DNA from 4 places in the Bacillus sp. GW823-FHT06A11 genome. Region 2 is predicted to be linked to each of the others. Evidence: riboswitches for the same ligand, from Rfam matches in the RefSeq annotation. Region 2 holds a riboswitch; each other region holds the start of a gene.
What was found. A riboswitch is a leader RNA that binds a small molecule or an ion and turns the genes downstream of it on or off. The one in region 2 is predicted to bind S-adenosylmethionine.
Positions count from the first base shown of each region.

Region 1 (7,721 bases), 590 kb from region 2:
ATTTTGATAAAATGAGGTATTATTTCAGGCAATTTGGACTAGGCGTACAAACTGGTATTGATTTACCAAATGAAACTGCAGGCCAAATTGGAAGAAAAGATAATCAGCCTGGTTTCTTATTAGATTATTCTATTGGACAATATGATACGTATACACCACTTCAGCTTGCACAATATATTTCGACTATCGCAAATGGAGGGTATCGAATGAAACCACAAATTGTTCAAGAGATTAGAGAACAAACCGTTCAAAAAGATGAGGTTGGTAAAGTAGTACAATCAATAGAACCCGTTGTTTTAAATAGAATCGATATGAAACAAGAATATATTAATCAAGTAAAAGAAGGATTTAGAAAAGTATTTCAAGACGGAGATGGAACGGGAGTAAGAGCGTTCCAAAAAGCACCATATAAACCAGCTGGTAAAACAGGGACCGCACAAACTGTATATGGTGGAGAAAATGAAATTGGGCGAAATGAGAAAGGCGACCGTAGAGAATGTTATAACTTAACATTAGCTGGATATGCGCCATATGATGATCCAGAAGTAGCATTTTCTGTTGTAGTACCGTGGGTTGAAAATGATAAATCGGGCATTAACTCCGATATTGGAAAAGAAGTTTTAGATGCTTATTTTGATTTGAAAAATAAGCGATTAACTGGTGAAGTGCAAAAAACAGATAACTCTAAAGAGAATTAAAATGGACGAAACGTCTCTAGCATTCATATGAACTAGAGGCGTTTTTATCTGGGAATAGATTAGAAATGAGGTATATATGAAGCTGTTTATTCTAAAATATTGGAGGAACATATGTAGCTACATCTTAATTATAATAGGGGTTATTTTTATTAATAAGTCATTTTTATTTTGTATGGTAGAAGGAATTTCGATGCAACCTACTTTAAATGAAAAAGATTATATACTTGTTAATAAGGTAAACGTCTGTTTATCGTCTTTTCAGCATGGGGATGTTGTCATCATAAAAAAAGAAGACGAGCCTACTTACTATGTGAAACGAATTATTGGATTATCGGGGGATAATATACAATTAAAAGAGGATGAGGTATATATTAACGGTAAAAAGCGTGATGAGTCGTATATACATTTAGATATGTTACAAGTATCCAATCGTTTTTCAAATTTTAGAGAAATAAAAGTTCCTACGCATAAATTATTTGTGTTAGGTGATAATCGTAATCATAGTAAAGATAGTAGGAATACACTTGGACTTATTGATGAGTCAAATATAATAGGTAAGGTAGAAATGGTATTTTATCCATTTGATCATATAAAATGGATAAAATAATTCTATTAACGATTCACATTTTATAAAATAAATCATATATTGATAGCATAGGACAAGCAGAAAAGCTTGTTCTAACCTCACAGAACACTCCTTATCACGGTTAGGCATCTACATAGGTAGATGCTTTTTTTATGTTGATGACTGAAAATTATTTATCAACATAATGTAACAAGCATATTAGGACTATTAGGGGAAGATTACTTGTACAAATAACAGTATGCTTAATTAAAAAAATGAAATGTAAGGAGTGAGAAATAAGTGCTAAATATTTTAGTAGTTAATTTTCCAGCAGAGGGGCATGTAAACCCTACATTAAATTTAGTAAAAGCCTTTACTGAACGAGGGGATAATGTACATTATATTACAACGGCAAACTTTAAGGATAGAATTGAAGATTTAGGAGCTACTGTACATACTCATCCGGATCTATTAAAAGAGATTTCTATTGATGCTGAAACCTCATCTGGGTTAAATGCTTTCTTTCATGTGCATGTTCAAACTTCTTTATATATATTAGAAATTACGAAACAATTATGTGAAAGTATAAATTTTGATTTCGTAATTTATGATATATTTGGCGCAGGAGAGTTAGTAAAGGAGTATTTACAAGTTCCAGGTGTAGTGTCCTCACCTATATTTTTAATTCCGCCAGAATTTTTGAAGACATTACCTTTTCATCCAAATGCAGATATGCCATTCCAACCAGAGGAAATCTCTGAAAAATTACTAAATCAGATGGAACATAAATTTGGAGTAAAACCAAAGAATAATCTTCAATTTATGAATAATAAGGGTGATGTTTGTCTCGTATACACAAGTTGTTATTTCCAACCTAATAGCGAATCGTTCGGGGAAAATAACATTTTTATTGGACCGAGTATTTCAAAGCGTAAAACAAATATAAAGTTTCCACTGGAATCACTTAAAGAAAAGAAAGTTATTTATATTTCAATGGGAACACTGCTTGAAGGACTCGAACCATTCTTTAATACTTGTATTGATACTTTTTCAGATTTTGATGGGATAGTTGTAATGGCAATTGGTGATAGAAATGATATTTCTAAAATTAAGAAAGCACCAGATAATTTTATAATTGCTCCATACGTACCTCAATCAGAAATATTAAATGAAGCAGATGTTTTTATTACACATGGCGGTATGAATAGCGTACACGATGCCATTCATTATAATGTCCCATTTGTAATAATACCGCATGATAAAGACCAGCCTATGATAGCGCAAAGACTAACTGAGCTTGAAGCGGCACATAGACTATTGAAAGAACATGTTAATGTGCACACTTTAAAAGAGGCCGTAACAGATGTTCTTTCAAATGAAAAGTATAAACATGGTATAAGAAAACTTAATGATAGCTTTTTAGAATGTGGTGGTTCAAAAGAAGCAATTGCAGTTATTGAATCTCTTTTAAATAAAGTAAAACTTTAATCGGTAGAGGTTTTACTGCCCATAAATAGCGGGATAAATAGTCGTAACTGTATACAAGCATAGAGGTTCTCACCTTTATGCTTGTATATTCTTATCCAGCAAATTGCACAGCAGTATTTGCATGTAAAAAAGTAGTATCAAAAACGGGAACAGTGAGATCATTTTGGGAGATGAGTAAAGGTATTTCAGTGCAGCCTAATAATATACCTTCAGCACCATTTTGAATTAATGATTTTGTAATTTGTAATAACTCTTCTTTAGATGTTTCTGAAATGATCCCTCTACTTAATTCATCTAATATGACATGGTGGATAAAAGTTCTTTCCTCGTCATTGGGGATAATTGTCTCAATGTTATATTTCGCTAATCGTGATTTATAGAAATCTTGCTCCATCGTTTGTTTTGTTCCTAATAGTCCGATACGTTTTATATTTTGTTCTACCATTTCTTTAGCACTTACATCACCAATGTGAAGAAGCGGGATAGATATTGCTTGTTCTACCTCCTCGGCAAATAGATGTACAGTATTTGAACACATTAATAAACATTCAGCCCCAGATTTTTCAACTTTCTTTGCAACTGTAACTAGTTCATTTTTCACTTCTTCATATTGATGGTTTTGTAATAAAGTAGTTACTTCACCAAAGTCCATACTATATAAAATTAGCTTCGCATTTTGATCGTATTGAGAGAGTGTAAGTGTATTAATATGTTTATAGTATAATGATGTAGATTCCCAACTTAATCCTCCAATCAAACCAATAACTTTCATAATGCATTCCTCCCGAAACGATTTTGAATTTATTATTTCATAATTCCGATAAGAATACAATGATTTAAATGCGCTATTTAATAAAAAATAAAAATAGTAAGAAAAGTGTTGAAATTTACATTCTTTAGTGCCATAATACGAATTACAAATTAATACTTATCCAGAGAGGTGGAGGGAACGGCCCTAAGAAACCTCAGCAACCCCTATGCAATTTTATAGGAAGGTGCTAATTCCGCAGAGGACACGATGTGTTTTTTGAAAGATAAGAGGATTCTTGAACGTGAAAGAAAATGACCTCTTATGTAAGAGGTCATTTTTTGTTGTATAGAAAGGGAGTGTCGATGCATAATTCATTTTTAAATTAAATATAGAGTAATAAAAGTTGACTAATATGAGAGGGGAATTGTCATGAACAAATTATCAACAAAGTTAGTAGTAGCAATCGGTATTGGAGCAGCATTATACGGGATATTAGGACTTTGGGGATTTTCTATTGCACCGAATACATTTATTAAACCAGCATTAGCTATATTAACTGTTTTTGGAGCATTATTTGGTCCAGTGGTAGGACTGTTAATCGGACTTATCGGTCATACCGTAACAGATACGATTGCTGGATGGGGGATTTGGTGGGGCTGGGTTATTAGTTCAGGGATTATTGGTTTTTCGATGGGTCTTATTCAAAAAAGAGTTGGTTTTAGTGTGAAAAACGGGTCGTTTAACAAGGGGCATATTTCTTATTTAGCAATTACTGGATTAGTTGGTATTGTCATTGCTATTATATTTGCTGGGGCATTCGATATTATTGTGATGGGAGAACCATTTGACAAAATTGTTATCCAAGTATTAGGAGCAACAATTTCCGATGTTATCGTTTTCTTAGTAGTTGGATTGCCACTTACAATTGGCTTGGCAAAATCTAATAAGAAACATACACATTTAAAAATTGAAAAGTAGGGATGTTAACATGAAACCAATTATTTCGTTTGAACAATTCACCGTTCAATATGGGCATGCTGCGCAGCCTACTTTAAGTGATATTACCTTTCATATATACCCTGGGGAAAAAGTACTAATTGCTGGACGAAGTGGTTCAGGAAAGTCGACATTAGCTCATTGTATAAATGGGCTAATCCCATTTTCTTACGAAGGGACTAGTACAGGTAACGTTTTAATTGCCGGTAAAGACCCGAGGGAAGGAAGTATTTTTGAACAAAGTAAGCAGGTAGGAACAATTTTGCAAGATCAAGATGCTCAATTTATTGGTCTGACAGTAGAAGAAGATGTAGCTTTTTATTTAGAAAATGAATGTGTAAAGCAAGATGACATGAAAAAGATTGTTTCGGACTCATTAAGAAAGGTGAAGATGCATACGTTTCATAAACAAAGTCCACATGAATTATCAGGAGGTCAAAAGCAAACAGTTTCTCTAGCGGGTTTATTAACAACAAATGCGGATATATTATTGTTCGATGAACCGTTAGCTAATTTAGATCCACTAAGTGCCTTACATACGATAAAACTTATGAAAGATATACATGAACAATATAATAAAACGATTGTTATTATTGAACATAGAATAGAAGAAATTTTAAACCTGGATTTAGACAAAGTTATATTAATTGATGAAGGTAAAGTCATTGCGATAGGAACACCAAAAGAAATCTTAGCGTCAAATATATTACCACGTATCGGCTTAAGAGAGCCTATTTACATCGAAGCATTAAAGAGATTACATTTTGATAGTAATAATGACGTAATATATCCAATGGAAAACCTTCAAAAAGAAAAGGTAAGCAACGTTATAAAAGAGTGGATGGAGAAACAAGTCATATTAAAAGGGAATACTAAAAACAAGGAATTACTTAAAGTGGAGAATTTATCATTTTCATACTCTAATAAACAAAAAGTATTAGAAAATGTAAACCTTTCAATATATGAAGGAGAAATTGTGGCACTGTTAGGGCATAATGGAGCAGGGAAATCAACATTAGCTCATAGTCTTATAGGCATAAACAAAATGAAAAATGGGAAAATCTTGTTAAAAGGTGAAGATATTAGTTCTTGGTCTATTCGTAAACGTGGGGAAATCATATCTTACGTGATGCAAAATCCAAATCATATGATTACACAGCCTACTGTTTTTGAAGAAGTTTCATTTACATTAACATTACATAATTTTTCTAAGGAAGAAATTAAGAATAGAGTAGAAGGAACTTTAAAAATTTGTGGTTTATATCCATTTCGTAATTGGCCAATTCAAGCACTAAGCTATGGGCAAAAAAAGAGATTAACAATCGCATCTGTATTAACAAAAAATCCTAAGCTTATCATATTAGATGAACCGACAGCGGGACAAGATTATTATCATTATAAACAATTTATGTCGTTTATTAAAAAACTAGCTAAGAAGGGTATTTCATTTATTTTTATCACTCACGATATGAATCTCGCACTAGAATATGCAGACCGTGCAGTAGTTCTACATGAAGGGAAAATTATTACGGATAATACAGTGTCTAATGTATTTGGTGATCAAGAAACGTTACAAATAGCTAACTTAAGAGAGAGTTCTTTAACCAAGCTTGTTAAATTTAGTGGGATTGCATGTCCAGAAAAATTTATTGAACTTTATTTAGAGAGTAATAGGAGGGAGGAAGGTGCATAGTACATATTTTCATCGTATGGATGGGGTAGTGAAATTGTTTTTATTTATTTTTTGTATGACGCTTACTTTTTTGTTTTTTGATTTTCGGGTGTTGCTAATATTATTTATCGTTGGGTGTATCGGACTCAGTGTTGCTAAAATTCCATTTCATAAAATTTTAATTGTTTTTAGTGTCATATTTACATTTAGTTTATTAAACTCTGTCATGATTTTATTTATTACACCAACTCATGGATCTGAATTAACTGAATCATATACTGCGTTTTTACATGTTGGATATGCAACGATTACATATGAAACATTATTTTATGCAGTTACACTTTCATTAAAGTATTTTACGTTACTACCATTTACACTTCTTTTTATATACACGACAGATCCAAGCGAATTTGTAAGTAACTTAAGTAAACTTGGTATTCATTATAAGATTACTTATGCAATAAATATTGCACTTCGTTATATTCCTGACATCCAGTCTGAGTATAAAATTATTAAACACGCGCAAGAAGCGAGAGGAGTGGCTTTTGAAAAAGGAGAAGCAAGTTTATGGGTTCGTATGAAGAACCGTGTTTTAATTTTCTGGCCGCTAATCATTCATTCTCTAGAAAGAATAGATACGGTTTCAAATGCAATGGATTTAAGAGGATTTGGAAAGAAGGATAAACGTACATGGTTTTATACAAGTAAGGCGAAACGTGAAGATTTCATCGCTTTATTTGCCGGTATTTTCATATTTATTGTTGCGGTATATTTAAAATTAAACGTATTTCAAAACTTTTGGTATCCATTTTAAAGCACTCTTTAAACGAGTGCTTTTACTTATTTTTATGTAGACATGCTCAAAAAAGGGATATACACATAATGTATAATACGAACCAGTTAAAATGATCAACTACCTATTAGTTTTCAAACCAAAAGGAGGAGAAAATATGAGTTACGGTGGTTCTTGTGGTTTTGGTGGAGGTTTCGCTTTATTAGTTGTGTTATTCATTCTATTAATAATTGTAGGATGCAGCTGCTGGGGCGGAGGATACTAATTTTTAATTAGTCTTCACAAATGTAAACTAAAAAAACATTGAAGATACTTATGTATCGAAACAAATAAAAAAGGAGCAACTATGCTCCTTTTTTATTTGTTTAAATGCGTATTCTTACTATATTTCGGGAACGTAATTGTTAAAGTCGTTCCTTTACTAATGATACTTCGGATTTTTAAACTTCCATGCATCGTCTCAATAATCTTAACAGCAACCATCGTACCTAAACCAGTTCCTTTTGTTTTTGTACTAAAATACGGTTCACCGAATCGATGTATTTGCTCCTGTGACATTCCAACTCCGCTATCTTCAATTCGTATTTCAACTTTACTATTATTGATAGATGAGGAAATATTTAAGGTACCACCATTAGGCATTGCTTCAATACTGTTTTTTATTAAGTTTAAAAAACATTGTTGAAAGTGCTGTTTATTACCAACAATGGTTGCCTCAGAAAAATCCTGTGTAATATGTATCGTATTCATATTACACA
Region 1 is NZ_JBXAHS010000003.1:201,830-209,550, forward strand. Features, by position in the region: gene AC1Q8L_RS15150 (peptidoglycan D,D-transpeptidase FtsI family protein) at 1-698, shown strand, start outside; gene lepB (signal peptidase I) at 775-1,305, shown strand; gene AC1Q8L_RS15160 (macrolide family glycosyltransferase) at 1,564-2,751, shown strand; gene AC1Q8L_RS15165 (aspartate/glutamate racemase family protein) at 2,843-3,523, opposite strand; SAM riboswitch class I at 3,677-3,792, shown strand; gene AC1Q8L_RS15170 (ECF-type riboflavin transporter substrate-binding protein) at 3,932-4,480, shown strand; gene AC1Q8L_RS15175 (ABC transporter ATP-binding protein) at 4,491-6,191, shown strand; gene AC1Q8L_RS15180 (energy-coupling factor transporter transmembrane component T family protein) at 6,184-6,984, shown strand; gene AC1Q8L_RS15185 (YjcZ family sporulation protein) at 7,121-7,228, shown strand; gene AC1Q8L_RS15190 (LytS/YhcK type 5TM receptor domain-containing protein) at 7,321-7,721, opposite strand, start outside.
Region 1: another riboswitch for S-adenosylmethionine. It lies ahead of AC1Q8L_RS15170 (ECF-type riboflavin transporter substrate-binding protein); the one in region 2 lies ahead of AC1Q8L_RS18230 (hypothetical protein).

Region 2 (7,721 bases):
CTTTACAAATGGTTGCGTCGCCTTAGTGCAACGCTTCTTGCCAGAACCGTTTATTTTATCATGTTTACTAACTGTTTTCGTTATCTTCTTTGGTATGTTTGCGACTCACCAAACACCTGTAGAAATGATTAATCACTGGGGTAATGGAATTTGGGGACTCCTCGCCTTTTCTATGCAAATGGCGCTTGTACTCGTGACTGGATCTGCTTTAGCAAATGCTCCTCTTATTAAAAAAGGATTAACGAAAGCTGCCAGACTACCAAAAACGAATGGCCAAGGCATTATTGCCATTTCAATTGTAAGTTTACTTGGTGCATACATAAACTGGGGCTTTGGAATTATTGTATCTGTTTTATACGCAAAAGAAGTGGCAAGGCAACTGGACGGATTAGATTATAGACTAGCAATTGCCTCTTCTTACTCTGGATTTCTCATTTGGCATGCCGGTCTTTCTGCCTCTATCCCTCTTACGTTAGCAACAGGCGGTGAAACGTTAATTAAAACGACTGCTGGAAGTATTAAAGAGGCGATTCCGATAACAGAAACGTTATTCTCACCATACGCTCTCGTTCCAGTTATTATTTTTCTCGTTACGATGCCTCTCATTAATAAAGCGATGCATCCAGATGAAAAACATACGATAACTGTAGATCCTAGCGTGTTCCATGAAGAAGCTGCTGCTCAAGAAGTAGAAAATAATACGTTCGCTGAAAAGATGGAAAATAGCATTATTATTACACTTTGCGTTGGATTGTTAGGTCTCATTTATATTTTCAATTACTTTTATACGAAAGGTTTTAACCTTACTCTCGATATCGTGATTTTTATGTTATTAATTGCCGGTCTTATTTTCCACCGTACTCCGATTCAGTATATTCGCGCTTTTTCAGACTCTACGAAAAGTGCTTCTGGCATTTTACTTCAATTTCCGTTTTACGCAGGAATTATGGGCATGATGATTGGAGTAAATAGTGAAGGACTTTCACTTGGAGGAGCTATTTCTAATTTCTTTATTAGCATTTCAAATGAAACGACTTTTCCGCTCTTTACATTTTTAAGTGCTGGCATCGTTAATATTTTCGTTCCATCTGGTGGCGGTCAATGGGCCGTGCAAGCACCAATTATGATTCCAGCTGGCGCTGAACTTGGTGTACCTGCTGCAAAAACTGCAATGGCCATTGCGTGGGGCGATGCTTGGACGAATTTAATTCAACCTTTCTGGGCATTACCAGCATTAGCGATAGCTGGTTTAGGTGCTCGTGATATTATGGGATTTTGCGTTGTGAACTTACTATATGCAGGTTTTATCATTAGTCTATGCTTCTTATTTATTTAAACGAAAAGCTAGTTTTATACTAGCTTTTTTACATAATAAATCATTTATTTCCCATGCAATTTATAACTGTATTCCACTCTATGTCCTTAAGATGTAGTGACTCAAATGCAAAAAAATCTTCGCAAATTTTTCCAATCAGGTGTGGATGTTCCCTCAAAAAATTCCACTGTAATACTTTAGGAAGAAAATGCATTTCATATTCTTTACTTCCCCGTACTACCTCATCAACTTCTCTTTCACAAATTCCCCTTATTAAATAATCATTTCTTAACTCTATTTGAATTTGTTGAAATGTATCGCTGCATTTTTTCAATTGAAGTAAACACGTAATATACTTCCGAAAAAGTTCGTTATCATACTGACAACAGTTTATAATACGATCGACTTCATTCATAATGTACGAGCCTTTTCTTCTATTTGTAATAACCATTTTTCGCGCTTTGATACTTTACTCGTTTTCACAGATTGAAAAACTGACCGTTTTATATCACGAATGCCACAAAAACGTAAAACACCTCTCTTCATCATAATCCAATCTGCTGATCGATATAACAATGCGACGTACCATAGAGGCGAGTCTAACGTATTAATAACCCACGTTTTTTTCCCTTGCAATAATCCTTTCGGCAGAGCCCCTTCATATTTATAAGCAAATCCAGCTACGAAAATACGGTCAATAAAACCTTTTAAAATAGCTGGCATCCCCCACCACCATATCGGATATATAAAGAGAAGTGTATCTGCTTCTTCCACTAATTTTCTATACCGCGCTGTCTCTTCTTCATTTATTAAATCACGTCTTTTCTTCTCTTCATTGAATACAAGTACCGGATCAAATTGTTCCTTGTATAAATCAAGCAACGTAACCGAATGATTTGTTTCCTGTAGCCCTTTTTGCACATGCTCTAAAATTGCACCGTTAAAACTTGAAGGATTAGGATGAGCGTATATAATCAGTACGTTCACTACAAAACAACTCCCTCTATCGTTAAAGTTATCCCTTCTTTAATAACTTCTCTACAATTTGTACGTTTTTCGAACTTTGCAACAGTCGATTTAATACAGTAAGTAACTCTTCTTTTTCTAAATCTTTCAGTTTCTCTTTAACTGCACTCTCACCAGCACCTTGAATATCATAAACAACTGCCGCCATATGTTTACAATAATTTTCATACGGACATTCGCAACTACTTTTTGAAAAATCTTCGAGATCGATAACTACTTCATAATTCCCTGCATTTCCAGTAACGAAAGCAAACACTTTTTTATCTTGTATTTCAACATCTTCTACATGTCCATCTTCATAATATTCATATCCCTTATCTACAATGTAATTTGGGATCCATTTCGTTATATCTTTTAATAAGTAAGCGTACATAATTGTACCCCTTCCTTTAATTCCCTTTTGACTTCAAAAATCCTGCATGTTATTCTAATTACTGTTAAGTAGCAAGTCTACGTGACAAAACGACTGACACCTATTCGGCGAAGGTGTCTCTTTTCATTTGCAGCCGATACGAATTGCCTCTTTCAGGCACATTCAATTTTTGACACTACACACTCAACACCATTCCCTGTATCAGGCTGCTTAAGCAGTCTTTTACTCTACATACTCCGTTATTTTAAAAAAAGAGAGCTTAGCTCCCTTTTCTCGCCTTATAAAATACCCCTTTTTCAGTATAGAGATATTCATCAGCTAATGTAATTTTCCCATCCAGTTTCAGTTCATCTAATAGTCTTGATAAATAAAATTGATGTAACATCTTTTTCGTGAATTTTCCTTCATGATGCGAAACGATATGTTCTTGAATATCTAACAATGATATTGGCTTATCTTGCTCTATCATATATTCATAAACTGTACTACGCAGTTTTACGTATTTTTCGAGTGTCACAGCAATGCGCAACCCCTTTCTTCTTAATATAAATTTTCGTAATCGGTTTTTTTGCAACAAAAAAACCTCTCCGATAAGAAGAAGTTACGTATATATCTTCGTCTTATCTCCCAGAACAAATATGTTCTGCTGGAATTAGCACCTGCATCGCGGTTGCTGGGTTTCATCGGGCCAGTCCCTCCACCTCTCTGGATAAGAAATATTCACTTAATTCTTACTATACGTAATTTCATTTTAATTGTCAAACAAATATAACAAATAATATTTTCTTCTTTACTGTTCATACTATACATATATGAATATGCAAGGAGGATTATGAAATGCATCAAAATGCTCGCGGATATGTACAAGATTCTTTTCAATCATTACAAGAAGCAAAACATTGTTTAGAAGAAGCACTACAGACTGTTGAAAAAGATTTTAATCGCGCTCGTATTGAGCAATCCCTTTATGCGATCGAACAAGCTATTCAACGCTGCGATTACACCGTTCACATTTTAGAACAAGATTGAAAAAACTTCCCATCATAAGGTGGGAAGTTTTTTCAAATGGCATACTTCATAATTATTGCCGTTATGATTAAAAAATATACAGAATTCACAATTTCTAAAACCCCTACTTTTATAATAGAAATTTTTTTGCCATACAATATAATGGCTCGAATGACACTTGGTATAAAAATAAGGGAGCACCACGGATTAATTGCAAATACAATGATTGTTAATAGAATATGATAACCCCAAGATATAAAACGATACTTCGGATTATTTTTCTCACGTATCATCGTTTTCACATAAAACGTACTTCCTAAAAAGTATAAGAATGAAATAAGTGCAATGAATAATGCTGTATGATCGATTTGTTTCATTGAAAAATAATAACTAATTAACCCACCAACACAAAACACAATGATCGCACAAATATCATTTAATAGTGCCCTTTCATTTTTTTGACGAGCATAATGCATATTTACTATAAATAGTGGAATCATGACTATTACGAATAAAAGAATGCGCCATTCATATAATAGAGAAATCATCCCAAATACGAACGCAATAATAAAATATACAATTGAAGCATGTAAATACTCTTTTTTTCGTTTTTGTTTTATGTACATAAGGAATGGATACGTAGCTAAATAGATAAAGAACCAAGCTATAAACAATGGAATGTGATATATAGTAGGTTTTCCAAGTATGACACTTAATAGAAATGGTATAGCAAGCATCGCCCATGCACCATGTTGCTTCGGAATAACTATCTTCATTAACTATACACCTCCCTTTTGAAAATAGTTCTCACCTATTATTATACAAATAATTTTATATAGTAACGGATATATATTGGACTATTTTTTGACAATAAAAAATGCTCCTTACAATATGTAAGAAGCATGAAAGAGGCAAACGAATATGTAAGTCGCGACCCTACCTTATATGAGTATGCTTTTCTATGCTATGTTATGCTTATCTAATATACCGTATTTCTTTTTAAATCTTGTGAGAATCGTAATCCAAGACGTACTAAATAGTAGTAAGAAAATAACATTCGAAATCGCATGACTTAAATCAAAGTAAAAACTTGCGATGTAATACGAAATGACAGTTTCCCACGTTGCTTCTCGTATAAAACCGAGAAGGCCCCAGAAATTCATAATCCAACCAAATAAAAAACCAACAATTACTCCGTAAAGAAGTCTCCCCCATAGCTTTTTCATTAAAAATGTATTACGCAATAATCCAGCTATAAAACCAATCATACCCCATGAAAACATTTGCCACGGCGTCCACGGACCTTGCCCTAAAAAGATGTTAGATACAATCGCTGCTGTTGCACCGATCATAAAACCCGCTTCACTTCCAAATACAATTGCAGAAACGATAATAACAAAAGAAGTTGGTTGTACACTCGGTAAAATAGAAAATGGTACGCGGCTAACTGCTGCAATTGCCGCTAATACAGCAACGAGAACAATTTCACGTGAAACAAACGACTTCCTTTCAAAACGGATATAGAAAGGTAACATAATAACAACTAATAAAAACAAACTACTTAACATGTAATAACCGTCCATAATAAGTGTAGTAAAGAGTAATGTGCCTATTATTACTGCAAAAATACCTATTATGAATGCAACATATCGTTTGGACACGCTTCGTACACATCCTCCCACGTTAATGCATATGGCAATTCTTTTCGAATGAATCGATTAATAGATGTTGTATAAAAGAAGTTACCACTAAAAAATTCTTTCGGTGCATCATTCATAATAACTGCTCCATCAAATAACATCATACATTGATCCACGTATTTCGCTGCAAACTCAATGTCATGCGTTGCCATTACAATTGTTGTACCTTCTTTTTGCAGCTCCCTAAATAGTTCTCCTACTCTTTCTTTCTTCCATGGATCTAACCCCTTTGTCGGTTCATCAAGTAATAATAAAGTTGGCTTTGATAATAATGTCGTACATAACGCAAGTAATTGTTGCTCTCCTCCGCTACAATCGTGCGGATGGCGTTCTTTAAGCGAGTACAACCAAAACTGTTTTAGCGTATCTTCTGCTATTTCTTTTCCTTGTTCTCCGTATAATTCACGTGCACGTTCATACACCTCATCCCACACTGTATCAAATGTAAAATGATAATATGGATGCTGCGATACATACCCAATACTTTTAAACCGTTCTTTCGAATCAATTTTATGTATCACTTTCCCATTCCACTTTACTTTCCCTCTTCTCACTTTTTGCAAACCAGCTAAAAGCTTTAACAGTGTAGACTTCCCTGTCCCATTCTTTCCAACGAGCGCTACCCATTTTCCTTTTTCAATCGAAACTGATAAATCACGTAAAATAAGCGGACTATTTTTTTCGTACTGGAACGAAATATGCTCTGCGCTTAAAATTACCTCTTGCTTTTCACTTTGTGCTATTAGCTCATTTACATATGATATCGCTGAAAAATTATTCATTTTCATTTGCGCCTCTCGCACCGTAAACGGAATATCTCTCACATTCCACTCTAAAAATAGCCTTGGAATTTGCGGAATAAATGGACGGAATGTTTCTACTCCCCACATATTCGTAATAACAGTTTTAGGACTACCATCATACATAATACAGCCATTATCCATACAAACAACGCGTGTTGCAAGCGGGATAACTTCATCTAAACGATGTTCACTTAAAATAATCGTAATTCCAAGTTCTTCATTAATCCGTTTTAATAATCCTAAAAACTCTTTTGCAGCAATTGGATCTAACTGCGCTGTCGGTTCATCTAATAATAGCAATTTCGGCTGCATAACTAATACCGCAGCTAAATTAACAAGTTGCTTTTGCCCACCAGATAACGTGTGAACAGATTGATGCAATAAATCTTGAAATCCTAAAAAGCTAATAAGCTCTGCTATTCGTTTTTGAATAATATGTGATGGTAACCCAATATTTTCTAAAGAAAATGCTAATTCTTGAATAACTGTATCCATTACGAGTTGATTTTCTGGATTTTGAAATACCATACCAATTTCTTGAGCAGATAACAAATCAGGTACATTTTCTAATAAAGTACCATCATAATATGTATCCCCAGTACGCTTACCAATTGGAAGTAATTCTTTTTTAAAATGTTTTAATAAAGTCGTCTTCCCGGATCCTGATCCGCCGGCAAGTGCAATAAACTCTCCTTTTTGAACAGAAAGAGAAATATGCTGTAACGCTTTTTCGTTTTCATCAGCATATACAAATGATAAATTGTTTATTTCTGCATGCGCCACCATAACCATTCCCTTCCTTCCATTATAATTGGTAAACTAATAAACATCGTAAATACGATAAACATCATCCCATCGTATTGCTGAAATAAAATAGATTCGACTTTCGGATAAATGATTAACTTTCCTCCGCCATACGTACTACATATGATAGCAATTATAAATAGAATACTTAAATAACTGAGCGTATACCAATCTCGTTTTTCCATTCTATAGCGAATATATGTCGTACGTTTCGTTACACCAAATCCACGAGCTTGCATAGAATCTGCCGTTTGCAGTGCATCTTCCAATGAACAAATTAATAATACTTGCAGCAATTGCATACCATTTTTGACGCGTTCAATTATCGAACCTGAATCTACCTGCACACCTTTCGTCTTTTGAACGAGTGTGATTTTCTTTAATCGCCTTATAAACAAAGGAACAAATCTCACTGTAATCATCGTTAACAATGCAACTTTCGGTGAAATTCTTGAAAACAAATATAAAAATTTATGACTGGAAATAATATCATTGTATGACGCAAACGTAAACATAACTGCAACTAGTAATAACCCCATTACTATTCCAAACATAATCGCCTCAAGCTTAATACGGCTATCACCTAACCAAAATAATGTCGTTCGACCTCTATGCGTTAATAACGAATTAAATAAAATGACCATAAAAAAGAAAACAATTGTGCTTGGTAACATCTTTCTTATCTTTTCGCT
Region 2 is NZ_JBXAHS010000003.1:795,525-803,245, forward strand. Features, by position in the region: gene AC1Q8L_RS18210 (short-chain fatty acid transporter) at 1-1,336, shown strand, start outside; gene AC1Q8L_RS18215 (hypothetical protein) at 1,377-1,730, opposite strand; gene AC1Q8L_RS18220 (NAD(P)H-dependent oxidoreductase) at 1,727-2,302, opposite strand; gene AC1Q8L_RS18225 (SWIM zinc finger family protein) at 2,331-2,714, opposite strand; gene AC1Q8L_RS18230 (hypothetical protein) at 2,974-3,291, opposite strand; SAM riboswitch class I at 3,332-3,430, opposite strand; gene AC1Q8L_RS18235 (hypothetical protein) at 3,552-3,743, shown strand; gene AC1Q8L_RS18240 (YwiC-like family protein) at 3,776-4,498, opposite strand; gene AC1Q8L_RS18245 (ECF transporter S component) at 4,682-5,383, opposite strand; gene AC1Q8L_RS18250 (ABC transporter ATP-binding protein) at 5,356-7,017, opposite strand; gene AC1Q8L_RS18255 (energy-coupling factor transporter transmembrane component T) at 6,990-7,721, opposite strand, start outside.

Region 3 (7,721 bases), on a different contig from region 2:
TTTTATGCATTGCAGTATTCATACGACGATTTGCATGTGCCATATTTTCACGTGCCATTAGTTCCATACGCTTTGCGTGCATTTCTTTTAATTTATTTTTCATTTCAGAAAGACGACGCTCTAACTCATCAATTTGCTCTACAACACCTGCATACATTTCTTCTAATCGAGTTACTTGCCCTTCATAATAAGCTACCTCTTCTAACGCACGTTCGTGCAATTGTAATTCGCCTGCTTCTTGAGCAATGATAGCTTGCTTTGATCTTTTGTTAACGAAATAACGTGCTTGCTCAAGCTCACGAGCAAAGTTAGATTTTAATGTTTTATGACGTTCAATTAACTTCTCAATTTTTGTTATTTCACGCTCACTATCACGTAAATATTGGTTTAACATCGCAATTGGATTTTTTCTTTCCTTCTCATCTAACACGTTATGAAAATCAGCTAAAATTGCATCGCGTACACGTCCGAATAAAGATTGTTTCATTATAAATCTTCCTCTCTTCTACTTTATTTATAATTTGATTTATTGTTTTAGTTTTTCATTAATTTGTTCCACTCATCTTCAAAGTTGCTATATGGTTTAGAACTTTCTGGAGCAGATTCAACAACTACATCTTTTTCTTTTTTCCACTCACGGTATCCGTAGTATAAAACCACTAAAGCAGCGATACCGATTAATGCTGGTGAATGAGAAAGCGCAATGGATAAACCGATTAAACCAACAATACCCCAAGCTAACTTTCCAAAAAATGACTTAGCTCGCACAAATGATTTATAGCTCCAATATACAACTCCTGCTCCGATTGCGAATCCTACAATACCAGCAAGACTACCAAGAGCAATTAAAGCCAAAATACCGGCTGCGATAAACGCTAGAAATTGTTTCATCTTGTGCTTGCCTCCCTTCGATTTGATACTCTTATCTTAACTATTTTTTCATCTTTCCATAACGAGCTTAAGAACCGTTTTTAACTCAGACTTAAGACCGAGTCATATTCAGCCCTTTACGCAAAAAAACGTGCAGAGTTTATTCTCTGCACGTTTTTTTAATTACTAACATTCATATTAAATTAAGCTGTTTTATGATACTCTTTTTTCTCAGCTACTTTAGAAAATCTTGGAAATCCAATTAAAATAGAAACAATCCCACATACTCCAACTAAGATTGGATAAAATGCATATGGCAACAATTCAACCGGAGATAACGCTGCAAATCCTGCTGCCGTTAACATTTGGGCACCGTACGGAATTAATCCTTGTACACAACATGAGAAAAGATCTAATACACTCGCTGATTTACGAGGGTCTATTTCATATTGATCTGCAATATTTTTTGCAAGCGGGCCTGTAAAAATAATCGAAATCGTATTATTCGCTGTACACATATTCGTCATACTTACTAAACCAGCAATACCAAATTCCGCACCTTTTTTCGAACGAATATTACGTGTTAATACATTCATTAAATATTGAATACCACCATTATATTGGATTAATTCAACCATACCGCCAATTAATATAGCAAGTAATACTAACTCCATCATACCGCCCATTCCAGTCGTTACACTTTTAAAGAAACTTTCTAACGTGTAACTTCCATCTATAAGACCGATAACACCAGATAATACAGTTCCACCAGTTAATACAATAAGTACATTCCAGCCAAGTAGCGCTGTAATAAGTACTCCTGCGTACGGTAAAATCTTTATCCAATCAAAGCTATGTGCTTTAATTTGCGTGTCACTTCCTGAAGTAACTATTACTAATAGTACAATTGTAATAATAGCCGCTGGTAACACAATTAAAAAATTCGTTTTAAACTTATCTTTCATTTCTGTTCCTTGTGAACGAACAGCTGCGATTGTTGTATCTGAAATAAATGATAAATTATCACCAAACATCGCTCCCCCAACAACAGTAGCCATTGCAAGCGCAATTGAGATATCAGTTTGACCACTAATACCTACAGCAATCGGCGCTAATGCTGCAATTGTTCCCATTGAAGTTCCCATTGCTAATGAAATAAATGCACCAATAACAAAGATTCCAGCTACGATAAATCCTGGCGGTAAAATAGTTAACGCTAAATTAACAGTTGAGTCTACTCCGCCCATTCCTTTAGCCGTTTCAGAAAATGCACCTGCAAGCACAAAAATTAATACCATAATCATAATATCCGGATTTCCTGCACCTTTAGCGAACCGCTCGACTTTCACATTAAAACTTTCTTTACGATTCATCACTAAAGCGATTCCTACAGCAATTGAAATTGCTACAAGTATCGGCAATTTATAGAAATCACCTGTAATAATTCCAGAACCAATGAATAGCGCCAAAAATATCCCAAGTGGTAATAAAGCTAAACCATTTCCTCTCGTTTCTTTCAAAGTACCATCTCTCCCTAGTTTCAACCTTTTTCTAATGAATAACAAAAGACCTCTTCCGATGAGAAGAGGTCTTATACATCTATAAGAAACGCTCTTCTCATCTTTCAAGCACATGCTTGCTGGATTTGGCACAGCACTCTGAAATCGAGTCCGCTGCCGAGGCATCGTAGGGCCAGTCCCTCCGCCTCTCTTTATAAGAAGGTTTCATATTTATTTTTTAATAATAATTTCTTCCCTAACTTTACTCGCTTACAAAACAAAAGTCAATTATTTTTTGTATAGATTTTTTTGGTAATTATACAAAAATTTGAATACAATAATCATTTTAACTTTTCGATTTCTTCTTCCAATATTGAAATCCAATAAAATTCACTATTTTTTATTGCTTCTAATATCCATTTCGTAGTGTACCAAGCTAACTCATACTCTTCCTTCGTGACATCGCCACTTTTATAAGCATCCTCTAGCTCCTCTTCATCTAATACATACACCTTACCGCTAGGTAATAATACTACATCTAAATATAAATCATCAAAATACGGTAAACCACGATCGTCTATTTCATATTCTTTCGTCACATCAATATAATATTGCACTAAATTGTGCCTATCATCTAACATAGCTGTAATCGCAAAGTTCTTTCCATTAATGAAATATTGAACCCACATATACCCATCACTTGCAATACAAATTTCTTTACCATCATATTCTTTACAACTAGGCTCTCTCACCTTTTTTATATCCAGTATTCCGAGCATTCCCTCTTCCACTTGCTTAAGCCTATAACTCTTTTCTATTAGTCTTTTCCACGAAGAACCGTCACCATATTTACGTTTCATTATGTATACTCCTCTTCTATATACAGAAAAGCTCCCACATATTATGTGAGAGCTTGTTCATATTATAATTAAGCAGCTTGACCCTTTTCAGAAATCTCTTTTAAATAAGCTTGTCCTTTTTCAGCGTCATATTGACCTTCCCACTTAGACATAACTACAGCTGCTAAAGAGTTTCCTACAACGTTAACTGCTGTACGAGCCATATCTAAAATACGGTCAATACCAGCAATGAACGCTAAACCTTCAGGTGGAATACCTACTGTACCAAGTGTCGCTAATAATACAACGAATGATACGCCCGGTACACCTGCGATACCTTTTGATGTAACCATTAATACAAGTAATAATGTAATTTGTTGTGTAATAGATAAATCAATACCGTACATTTGCGCCAAGAAAATAGCTGCAATTGCTTGATATAAAGTTGATCCATCTAAGTTAAATGAATAACCTGTCGGAATAACGAAAGATGTAATTGCTTTCGGACAACCGAATTTCTCCATTTTCTCCATGATTTTTGGTAAAACTGTTTCTGAGCTTGCTGTAGAATACGCTAAGATCAGCTCGTCTTTTAAAATCTTAAAGAATTGGAAAATGTTAATTCCAAATATTTTCGCTGTAAGTCCTAAGACAACTACGACGAAGAAGATCATTGCTCCATATACGACAATTAGTAATTTCCCTAATGGAATTAATGAAGCAAGACCAAATGTAGAAACTGTAACACCAATTAGTGCAAACACACCAAATGGTGCAAATTTCATAACTTGGTTTGTTACATAAAACATTGCATCAGCTACACCTTGGAAAAATTGAAGAACTGGTCTTCCTCTCTCACCAATTGCTGCTACACCTAAACCAAATAGTACAGAGAAGAAGATAATAGCAAGCATATCTCCGTCAGCCAATGACTTCATAATGTTCGTTGGAACAATATTTACAAACGTATCTGCAAATGAATGACTTTGTACTTGCTCTGTCGTATGTGTATATTTCGAAATATCTGTCTTTGTTAACTGCTCCATATTTACGCCTTTTCCTGGTTGGAAAATATTCGCTATTAATAGACCAACAATAATTGCAATTGTTGTAATAATTTCAAAGTAAAGAATTGTTTTTCCGCCTAGTCGACCTAGTTTTTTAACATCGCCAACACCAGCAACCCCAACAACAATACTTGCTACAACAATCGGTACAACGATCATTTTAATTAATCGGATGAAAATATCACCAATTGGTTGTAAGTACTTAACAACAGCTGGATTATCAAAGAAAATCGCCCCAACCGCAATACCAAGCGCAAGCCCTATTAATATTTGCCATGCAAGTCCTATTCTTTTCATATTTGTTGTAACCCCCTCTTCGATGTGTCACTCTATCTCTCATTCTATCTCTATAAAACTAAGAAATTAAGAGTATTACATATTATTCGACAATTCACTACATTTTGTCCCTGTTAAAAATCATAAATCAAAATTTAAAATCTGACAACAAAATAACTTTCCCCGAATGCAAATAATTTTCTTGACAAAAAATAAACCCATGTTAGAAAACCTCACATGAGAACGATTCCTTACTAGTGTTTTATTAGCTTTCTAAGTACTATTTCACCCCATAAAAACTATTACTTTCCTCCTGTATTTTACAGATAAATCCCAAAATATACCTTTATTACAGCCATAAATAAAATGTAAGTACTATGACAATTAAAGTTGAAAAATGATAAATTCCGACAAAACTTAGCAATTTTATAAAGTTTTCTTTACATTATGATTACAACGATAGACACTCTTCTTCTTATGATATATAACATTCATAGGGAAAGGAGTCAGACAACTATGAAAAAGAAATTTGCAGCGTTTAGTGTTTTAGCAGCAGGAACGATTTTTGCTTCCCCGTTACTTTCACCCGTATACGCTGAAACAAATCAAGATAAATTATCTAACATTCAATCTGAATTAGAAGGCAAACAAAGTGACTTACAAAATAAATCAGTCGAGAAAGAACAAATAGAAAAAGAAATTCAAGAATTACAGAAAAAAATCGATGAATTAACTACTTCTATTAATAAAAACGAGGCTGAATTAAACGATACAAAAAAAGAAATTAGCAAAACACAACAAGTAATTACTGACAAAAAGAAACATATAGAACAATTACAAACAAACATAGATACACGTCAGGAAGTTATTAAACAACGATTACAATCTATGCAAGAAAAACCGCGTACAAATATCATTACAGAAGTATTAACAAACTCTACAAACATTGCTGATCTTGTTGATAATATGTACTCCGTAAGTTTAATATTAAACAACGATACAGATATTGTAAAAAAACAAACATCTGATCAAAATGCTGTAACTACAGAAAAAGAAGCTGTTGAGAAAAAAGAACAACAACTGAAAGAATCTGAGCAAAAACTAGAACAAAAACAACAAGAATTACAAAATAACCAACTGCAGCAACAGACTCTTATTAACGATCTACATACGAAAGTAGCAAAAGTAGATTCAGAGATTGAAGGATTAGAAGAATCCAAAGGCATTTTAGAAAATCAACGTCAAGCTGTGCAAAAAGCAATTGAAGAAGAAAAACGGGCCGAAGAAGCTCGTAAAGCGGAAGAAGCTCGCCAGGCAGAAGAGGCTCGCAAACAACAAGCTACTAAATCTGCTCAAGCAACTCAAGCAGCTCCAACACCACATGATACAAACATCGGTGGCTTTATCAAACCAGCAGCTGGATCAAAAACTTCCGGATTTGGTGTACGTTCTTTAGATAACCATAAAGGAATTGACATCGCCGCTTCGGGAACGGTTCCAATTATCGCTGCTGCAGATGGCGTTGTTATTCGCTCAGAATTATCATCTAGTTACGGAAACGTAGTGTATTTATCTCACCGTATAAACGGAAAAACATATACGACAGTATATGCTCATATGAATAGCCGTTCTGTATCGAATGGACAAACTGTAAAACAAGGCGATCAGCTTGGATTTATGGGGAACACGGGCCAATCATACGGACAACATTTACACTTCGAACTTCATCTTGGAGAATGGAATGTCGGCAAGACAAACGCAGTCGACCCATCTCCTTATATCGGATTATAAAAAACCTCGGTACCTACCGAGGTTTTTTATTTACACTTCACACAATATAGGCATTCTACATAGACTATAACTAAATGCCTATAGTTTACGAGGTGATCAATATGAATACGCAATTACAACAAAAAATAGAAGAAGCTAGAGCGACATTTATCGGCCGGATATTTACATTTGGCGGATCAGTTTTATTTTTAATCGGTTCATTCCTCGCAGTCACCACAGCCTATAAAGCGTATAATCGTCTATTACATTCAACAACATAAAAAAAGACGGGAGATCCCCGCCTTTTTTTATGCAAACATTTTAAATACACCTATCACATTTAAAAATACAATTATTACAGTTATCGGAATGACATAACGAAGTAAGAAGAACCAAATGTTAAATAACGTTTTCCCCTTCGTTTCCGTCACTTCTAATTCTTTCATCAACAACTCTTTACTCATTTTATTTGGTACAAATAATGAAATAGCTAGTACTCCTAACGGCAGCAATACGTTACTTACCGAAAAGTCGACTAAATCAAAGAATGTTTTCCCAAATATTTTCACGTCACTCATAATCCCAAATGATAACGCTGATGGAATACCGACTGCAAAAATAAGAATACCAATTAATAATGATGCTGACGGACGCTTCTTCTCATTACCTTTCGCAACAGATGCTACTACAATTTCAAGCATTGAAATTGCTGATGTTAAAGTCGCAAAGAAGAATAAAATTAAAAACATAATAAAGAAAAATTGACCAAATGGTATTTTTGCAAATACTGCTGGAAGGACGATAAACAGTAATCCCGGTCCTTCAGTCGGTTTAACTCCTAATGCGAAAATCGCTGGGAAAATTGCTAATCCTGCAAGTACTGTAACAAAAACAGTTAAACTTACAATAGATGTTGCCGATTTCGCTAAATGTTCCTCTTTCTTTAAATACGAACTATACGTTACCATTACCGAGGCACCTACAGTTAGCGAGAAGAAAGATTGTCCCATCGCATATAAAATTGTATCTGCTGTAAGCTTTGAAAAATCTGGTTTTAAGAAGAACTCTACTCCAGCAAAAGCACCATCGAGTGTTAACGCACGAACAATAATCGCAATAAATAAAATAAATAATAGCGGCATCATGTACTTACTTGCCTTTTCTATACCTTTCTCTACACCTTTACTTACAACAAAAATCGTACAAAGCATAAAGATAAATTGCGCTCCAATCGCACTTAACGGATTTGAAATCGTTTCACCGAACAATTGTCCATAATCAGCTACTCCATTCCAGAAACTTCCTGTCACACTATAATATAAATAAAGTAAAATCCATCCACCTACAACACTATAAAAAGATAGTACACTAAAACAAGTAACAACTCCCATACGACCAAT
Region 3 is NZ_JBXAHS010000001.1:1,024,340-1,032,060, forward strand. Features, by position in the region: gene AC1Q8L_RS05050 (PspA/IM30 family protein) at 1-487, opposite strand, end outside; gene AC1Q8L_RS05055 (lmo0954 family membrane protein) at 535-891, opposite strand; gene AC1Q8L_RS05060 (Na+/H+ antiporter NhaC family protein) at 1,074-2,390, opposite strand; SAM riboswitch class I at 2,485-2,590, opposite strand; gene AC1Q8L_RS05065 (ribonuclease FAU-1 family protein) at 2,711-3,229, opposite strand; gene gltP (glutamate/aspartate:proton symporter GltP) at 3,298-4,572, opposite strand; gene AC1Q8L_RS05075 (murein hydrolase activator EnvC family protein) at 5,068-6,342, shown strand; gene AC1Q8L_RS05080 (hypothetical protein) at 6,444-6,602, shown strand; gene AC1Q8L_RS05085 (sodium-dependent transporter) at 6,630-7,721, opposite strand, start outside.
Region 3: another riboswitch for S-adenosylmethionine. It lies ahead of AC1Q8L_RS05060 (Na+/H+ antiporter NhaC family protein); the one in region 2 lies ahead of AC1Q8L_RS18230 (hypothetical protein).

Region 4 (7,721 bases), on a different contig from region 2:
CCTAAAACCCCCATTACAATTTGAAGAATATACACATGCCATACTTCCGTGGCAATCGGAAAGCAAAGCATTAAGATTGCCATGGACCAAGCGTATATGATTAATAATTTTTTATCACCTACTTGATCAGATACCTTTCCCACTAGTGGATATACAAGTGCTGATGTTAAAGCAAATAAGCCATACGCCCAGCCAAATTGCGAGAAGCTATTTCCAACGTTTCGAAGTAATAATATATAAAAAGGAAATACCATACTTCCTGCCATCATGATAATACTTTGCGAAGCCACAAATCTTCTATATGTCATTTCGTATACTCCCTATAAAATAAATTAACAAATCTCTCTTCTGAATCTACTTCCTTCTTTTTCTTGAGAAATTCTTCAATACGGGGATATGCCCTTTTTAACTGCTCTTTCGTTGGATAAGAATAGTACGGCAAATAGTAACTACCGTTATGCTTTAAAGTAACATCAATCATCTTCCGAATGACATCCTCTGTTTTCTTTATCTCACTCTCTGAGCGTCCCTGGTTAATCAAAAGAACCAGCGCAAACATATCATCTTTCGCATAGGACAAAACTGCATTTTCATTCTTTTCCACGTAACGAATCGTAATGTTGAGTAAATTAAACTCTTCTTCATTTAATGCGTTACGTAAATCATCTATATACTCCGTGAAAGCATCTATAGGCACAAAGTATTCTTGTAACACTTCGGTCCTATTTGGATTTTCATATTCCATAAAAGCACTATCTGATCTCATAACATTATTACGCGTCTCATACTTTCCATCTGTACGTTCAAAATAACCTCTTTGTATATCCCAAAATGTATTCTTTCCCCAATCACTATAACGTGATAACCCAAGTAAAAATTTAGGTGCAGCTATAATATTTTCTTCCTTTAATTCACTGTACTCTTCTCTCATATTTTGATTTTGTGCCAAAGTATAATCCGTCACATACATCTCTTTTAAAAATGAATTTGGAGCAACAGAAATACGCGCTAAGTGCATACGAACATTCTCATCTCTTTTCACTTTCTCTTTGAAATAAGATGCGTATTCTTTATAATCTATCATTCTCGTGTGCATTTCATATAATTCATCATCTGTTAACTTCAGCGTCACATCTAAAATAACTCCAAATAAACCGTAACCCCCAATGACATATGGAAATAACTCTGCATTTTCTTCTCTACTTACATTACGTACCGTGCCATCTGCCATTAACAATCTAAATGAATCTACTGTATCAATTAGTGCCTCATGACGAATATCACGCCCATGTACATTTACACTTAATGAACCACCAACAGTAAAAATATTTTGGGACTGCATGACCTGTACCGCAAGGCCATATGGATTTATTTTCTTCTGAATATCATTCCACGTGACACCACTTTGAACTGTAATACGCTTCTTCTCTGGATCGAATTCTAATATTTTATTATATCCTTTCATATCGAGCATCGTGCCATTCGGATAATATGTCTGTCCTCCTTGGCTATGTTGCATGCCTGCAATGGAAATTTTCTCTCCTGAAACTTTTGCATCTCGCACTAATTTTATTAACGAGTGCTCTTCCGTAGCACTTTCAACACGTTTTATTTTTGTCGGAAGCAATTTACCTACATCACTCATAATAGGATGATCAATTTGTTTTTTATACGTATGTACAGACGTTGCAAGCAAAACCGTATATGCGACAATGACCACTACTATCTTTCTTTTTTTCAAAGGACACTCTCCTTATTAGCAACAAAAAGAGATACCCGTTCTTTCAGGTACCTCTCTTGACAGTGATTACTTTGCTGCTGGCAATTGTATTGGATCAAATTTATCATACGATGTAAACTTCGCATCCGTAATAATGTGCGCTTTATCCTCACCATTGCTACTCATAACCATATCTATCTTTGCTGATTCATATTTAAAATCTTTTGTAATAATATATTCTCCATCTATTTCTTCTATCTTTGCATTTTGGCCTTGTAGCATTTGTTTCTGCTTTTCATCCATACTAGCTAACATACTCTCTGTCTCTTGCCCTTTTAATGCAAACTTCAGCTTATAATTATCTCCACTTTTCTCCATCTTCACTTTATTTAAAATTTCCGATGGAATCTCTAAATTATCTACCATTCCTTGAGTCGCATTCATTCCGTTAGCATTTAATTGTTCCTCTGGTACAGACATCACTTCACCCGTATTAGGATTTTTCAACTGACCAGCAATTTTGCCACCCACATCATAAACAACAACCTCTGTACCAGAAACATTCATTTCAGAACGAGAATTTTTTTGCTTCGGCTCTAATTGCATTTTGGCCTTTATTACATTCATCTCTGTTCCTTCAGCCTTTATTCCCACATCATATGTCATCGTTACATTTTCTTCGTTTTTAAAAGCTTCATTCGCTTTATTGAAAACATCCTTCGCTGTTAATTCCTTTTCTTTCTGCACAGCTTCTTTTTTCGGCTCATCAGTCTTTTTTGTTTTCTCATTACTACACCCTACTCCTAGACCGACTGCAAGTACTAAACTTGAAATTAAAATAAATTTTTTCATAACGTCCCCTCCTTCCCAAAAATAATATCATCTCTTTTCCTATGAAATCTATATAATTCGTAATATTCTTCTTTAAATTTATTTCCTATATAGCAACATGTTTGAGAAAAAGTTTAAATATGATGTAAATAATAACAACTCATTTCAGGAGGTCATTATGAAAGCTATTATTTGCACAAAGTATGGACCACCTAATGTTCTCCAGCTTCAAAATATAGAAAAGCCTAAACCTAAGAAAAATGAAGTATTAGTTAAAATTCATGCAACAAGTGTATCGACTGGAGATTGTAGAATACGTGGCTTTAATAGCCCCCTCTTATTTTGGATTCCTATGCGGATCATATTAGGTTTCAGAAAACCGAGAAAACCTATACTTGGCGTAGAGTTATCCGGTGAAATCGAAGACATTGGATCAGATGTAACACAATTTAAAAAAGGAGATCCAGTTTTTGCATTAACAGAACTAAACCTTGGTGGTTATGCGGAATACACATGCGTGCATGAAAGTGGATTAATAGCATTAAAACCTACCAATGTGACATATGAAGAAGCTGCCGTTATTCCTTTTGGCGGAACTTCAGCATTGCACTTCCTTAGAAAAGGACAGATAAAAAAAGGGCAACGAGTACTTATATACGGCGCCTCTGGGTCAGTAGGGACAGCTGCCGTACAGCTTGCTAAATACTTCGGGGCGACTGTCACAGCCATTTGTAGTAGTTCGAATTTCGATTTAGTAACAGCTTTAGGGGCAGACAACGTAATTGATTATATGAAAGAAGATTTTACTAAGCGGGGCGACCACTACGATATTATATTTGACGCAGTTGGAAAATATAATAAGTCTCTTTGTACAGATGCATTAATGCCTAATGGAAAATATGTATCTGTGAACGGAATGATGGCAAAGGTCAGTAAAGAAGATATGAACCTACTAAAACAACTAGCTGAAACAGAAAAGCTAAAACCTGTTATTGATAGAACTTACCGATTAGAAGAAGTTGTAGAAGCCCATACGTATGTAGAAATGGGCCATAAGAAAGGAAATGTTTCGATTACCTTAAAATAAAATATATTCTGAAAATACCATTGACAATTCTTTTTGTACGATTTACTATTAGTACCATATTCAAAACTACATACACATACTCTTATCAAGAGTGGCGGAGGGACTGGCCCGATGATGCCCGGCAACCGAGCTTATGAAGTATAAGCTAAGGTGCTAATTCCTGCAAAACGAGTTTTCGTTTTGGAAGATAAGAGAGGAATCTATTTCGTCTATTCGGCACCTCTCTTATTTTTGGGAGGTGCTTTTTATTTTGGAACGTATATGAAGGGGGATTTATAGATGAAAAAGGTATTATTAAGCATTGTAAGCGGAGCAGTATTATTATTAGGCGCATGTAGCGCGAGTTCAGATAAAGAGGTAAAAGCATTAGACGAGAAAAAGATTACTGTCGGTGTAACAGGTGGACCACATGAACAAATTTTTGAAAAGGTAAAAGAAGTTGCAGCAAAAGATGGTCTGGAAATTGACATAAAAGTATTTAATGATTATGTAGCGCCAAACGTATCTTTAGATGAAAAAAGCCTTGATGTAAATAGCTACCAAACAAAATCGTATTTAGATGTATTTAAAGCTGAACGCAATATGAAATTAGCTGAAGTATTTTCAACAGTAACATTCCCTATGGGCGTATATTCTAAAGATATAAAAGATGTAAAAGACTTAAAAGAGGGCGATGCAATTGCTGTACCCAATGACCCAACGAATGAACTGCGAGCTTTAAAATTATTTGAAAAAGCAGGGGTTTTAAAAGTTGATCCAAAGGCTACAGAAAAAGCGACTGCAAAGGATGTAATTGAAAACCCGAAAAATTTAAAGATTGTTGAATTAGAGGCATCTCAATTACCAACACAACTAAGTGAAGTGAAAGCAGCCGCAATCAATACAAACTTTGCATTAGGGGCAAAATTAAGTCCGGCGAAAGATTCTATTTTCCGCGAAGGAAAAGATTCACCATATGTGAACTGGGTCGTTGTTCGTAATGAAAATAAAGATGATGCCGTTGTAAATAAATTAAAGAAAGCTTATCAATCTAAAGAAGTAAAAGAGTTTATCGAGAAAAAATTTGATGGTTCAGTTTTACCATCTTGGTAGGAGCTGACGATAATGATTGAATTAAAAAACATATCCAAAGTATTTTCAACAAAAAAAGGGACTGTTGAGGCTCTTAAGCCTACTTCCCTTAAAGTAGAAAAAGGCGAGGTATTTGGAATCATTGGGTATAGCGGCGCTGGTAAAAGCACATTGATTCGATGTGTAAATTTATTAGAAAAACCAACGACAGGAAATATCATTGTAAACGAACAAGACTTAACAACGTTATCGACAAAAGAACTAGCAAAAGCGAGACAAAAAATCGGAATGATCTTTCAAGGATTCAATTTACTTAAAACTGTTAGCATCTATGAAAATATTGCATTACCTTTACGCCTTGCTGGTATTCCAAAAGTGGAAATTAAAAAAAGGGTAGAAAAATATTTACGCATTGTCGATCTTTTCAATCGAAAAGATGCTTATCCAAGTGAACTTTCTGGCGGTCAAAAACAGCGCGTTGCAATTGCACGTGCACTATCACATGAGCCTGAAGTGTTATTAAGTGACGAAGCAACGAGCGCTTTAGATCCAGAAACAACTGATTCTATTCTTGATTTGTTATTAAAGATTAACGAAGAAATTGGAATTACGATTTTACTCATTACACACGAAATGAACGTTATCCAACGTATATGCGACCGCGTTGCCGTTATGGAACATGGATCTGTAGTCGAAAGCGGGACTGTGAAAGATATTTTCACAAACCCACAACATGTAACAACGAAGAAATTTGTAAATAGCGCCTTTGCAGCTAAAATTCCAGAAGAGGTACAGAAAGAACTACAGAATACTGGAGAAATTGTAACACTTTCATTTATTGGCACTACTTCAGGTGAACCTGCCTTAGCTGTTGCCACAAAACGTTTCCAAGTGTATCCGAATATTTTATCCGGTAATATTACGCAGTTAAAACATGAAGCATATGGGAAATTAGTCGTTCATATGCAAGGAGAACAAAATGAAATCCACCGTGCTTTATCATTTTTACAAGAGCAAGGAATCATTGTAGAAGGAGGCAGAACAGATTATGGGAAACAAGTCCTTTTTGGATGAATGGGGTAAAGTCATATGGGAAGCCACAATTCAAACCTTTCAAATGACATCTATTTCATTACTCATCTCAATCCTTATTGCACTGCCACTTGGCGTCACACTTGTTTTAACGAGACCTGGTGGGCAGCGTGAAAATAAAATCATCTATCCTATTCTTAATACAGTTATTAATATCATTCGCTCTCTTCCATTTATCATTCTATTATTCTTCATCTTACCTTTTACAAAGTTTCTAATGGGAACATCCATTGGCGTGCAAGGTGTTATCGTACCACTTGTCGTCTTCACAGCTCCCTATATCGCACGTTTAATGGAGACAGCTTTACTAGAAGTAGATCGCGGTGTCATTGAGGCCTATCAAGCGATGGGAGTCTCTACTATAAAAATCATTTGGCACGTCATGGTTAAAGAAGCTCGTCCCTCCCTTGTACTTGGATTAACAATTGCAACGATTGGCTTAATCGGCGCAACAGCAATGGCTGGTCTTGTAGGTGCTGGCGGGCTAGGGGACTTAGCATATCGCTTCGGACATTTACGCTATGAACCTGAAGTAATGTATGCAACCGTCTTTATTCTAATTATCCTCGTTCAAGGATTACAGTCTTTAGGTAATGGGGTTGCACGAAGACTGAAGAAAGATTAAAAAAGAAGGTATCTCACCAGGGTGAGATACCTTCTTTTTATCTTTTAAATCCGCCTTCTGAATGAATAACTTGCCCCGTAATCCACTCAGCTTCTTCACTTACTAAAAATTTAATGAGTCTAGCTGCATCTTTTGGCTCACCAATTCTGCCAAAAGGAAACATCGGCTTTAACCCTTGTTTTATCTCTTCAGTCATCCATCCTGTATCGGTTGGTCCTGGATTAATTGCATTCACTGTTATTCCTAATTGAGCTACTTCTGCTGACAACGTACTAGTAAGAGCATCAATAGCTCCCTTCGTTGTCGCATAAGCTAGTTCTCCTGCCATAGGACCTTGAAATTGCCCCGAAGTCATATTAACAATTCTACCACCAGATTTCTTATCAAATCCTCGGGCAAATTGACTACTGAGCAATGTAGTCGCACGAATATTAACCATATAATGCTTATCTAATTCTTCAGCAGTCAACGTAGAGAAATCATTATTCGTAGAATATGCTGCATTATTAATTAATATATGAGGGTACCCTAATTGTTCAGTAACTTTATTTAAAAGCTCTTTCGGTGCATCATTCCGAGTTAAATCTAACTCCATGCTCAATACTCTAACACCTTTTTGTAATAGCTCTTCTTTTAATTGTATTTGTTCATTTTTATCAACGCCCCAAGGCATCTCTTTATCATAATCCGTCCAATACGTAAAAAATATATCGTATCCTGCCTCAGCTAATTCTTTACAAATCGCTGCTCCTATACCGTCTAGACGACTTACGCCTGTGACAACTGCTACTTTATTTTTTAATTGGTTCATCATATACTCCTCCAAGTTTAAAGGACGCATATTTTATATAAGAGATATAAATTTCCCCACCTAGACCTCTGTCCTTACAAAAGGGATGTACAAGCCAACTATGCAGTCCTTGCATGATTTACAAATAGCTAAATAAACCCTCACTTATGAGAGAAAAATTCATCTATCCAATTTCTAATCATTACAAGTTCATCCACATATCGAGTCCTTGTCTCCTTTCCATATATCTCTGTTTCTATCATATCAATATGATGTACTATTTCAAATGATAAAAAAATAAAAACCAATATTCCATTCCAAACTTATATCGAATTTATTATATTATAATATAATAAATAATGGAAATAATCAGAAAATACTGGTAAATATTAACTAACCTTCTTATAATAAAACGTGGGGCTAATGTGAGAATTTAGTTTTAAACAAATAGGGGGAAGAAATATGTCAAAAAAATTACTTTCTTTATTTTCTGCAGTAATCGTAG
Region 4 is NZ_JBXAHS010000010.1:13,684-21,404, reverse strand. Features, by position in the region: gene AC1Q8L_RS27785 (MFS transporter) at 1-308, opposite strand, end outside; gene AC1Q8L_RS27780 (FAD-binding oxidoreductase) at 305-1,741, opposite strand; gene AC1Q8L_RS27775 (DUF6612 family protein) at 1,808-2,572, opposite strand; gene AC1Q8L_RS27770 (NAD(P)-dependent alcohol dehydrogenase) at 2,730-3,638, shown strand; SAM riboswitch class I at 3,718-3,832, shown strand; gene AC1Q8L_RS27765 (MetQ/NlpA family ABC transporter substrate-binding protein) at 3,918-4,730, shown strand; gene AC1Q8L_RS27760 (methionine ABC transporter ATP-binding protein) at 4,743-5,783, shown strand; gene AC1Q8L_RS27755 (methionine ABC transporter permease) at 5,758-6,426, shown strand; gene AC1Q8L_RS27750 (SDR family oxidoreductase) at 6,464-7,240, opposite strand; gene AC1Q8L_RS27745 (DUF5068 domain-containing protein) at 7,679-7,721, shown strand, end outside.
Region 4: another riboswitch for S-adenosylmethionine. It lies ahead of AC1Q8L_RS27765 (MetQ/NlpA family ABC transporter substrate-binding protein); the one in region 2 lies ahead of AC1Q8L_RS18230 (hypothetical protein).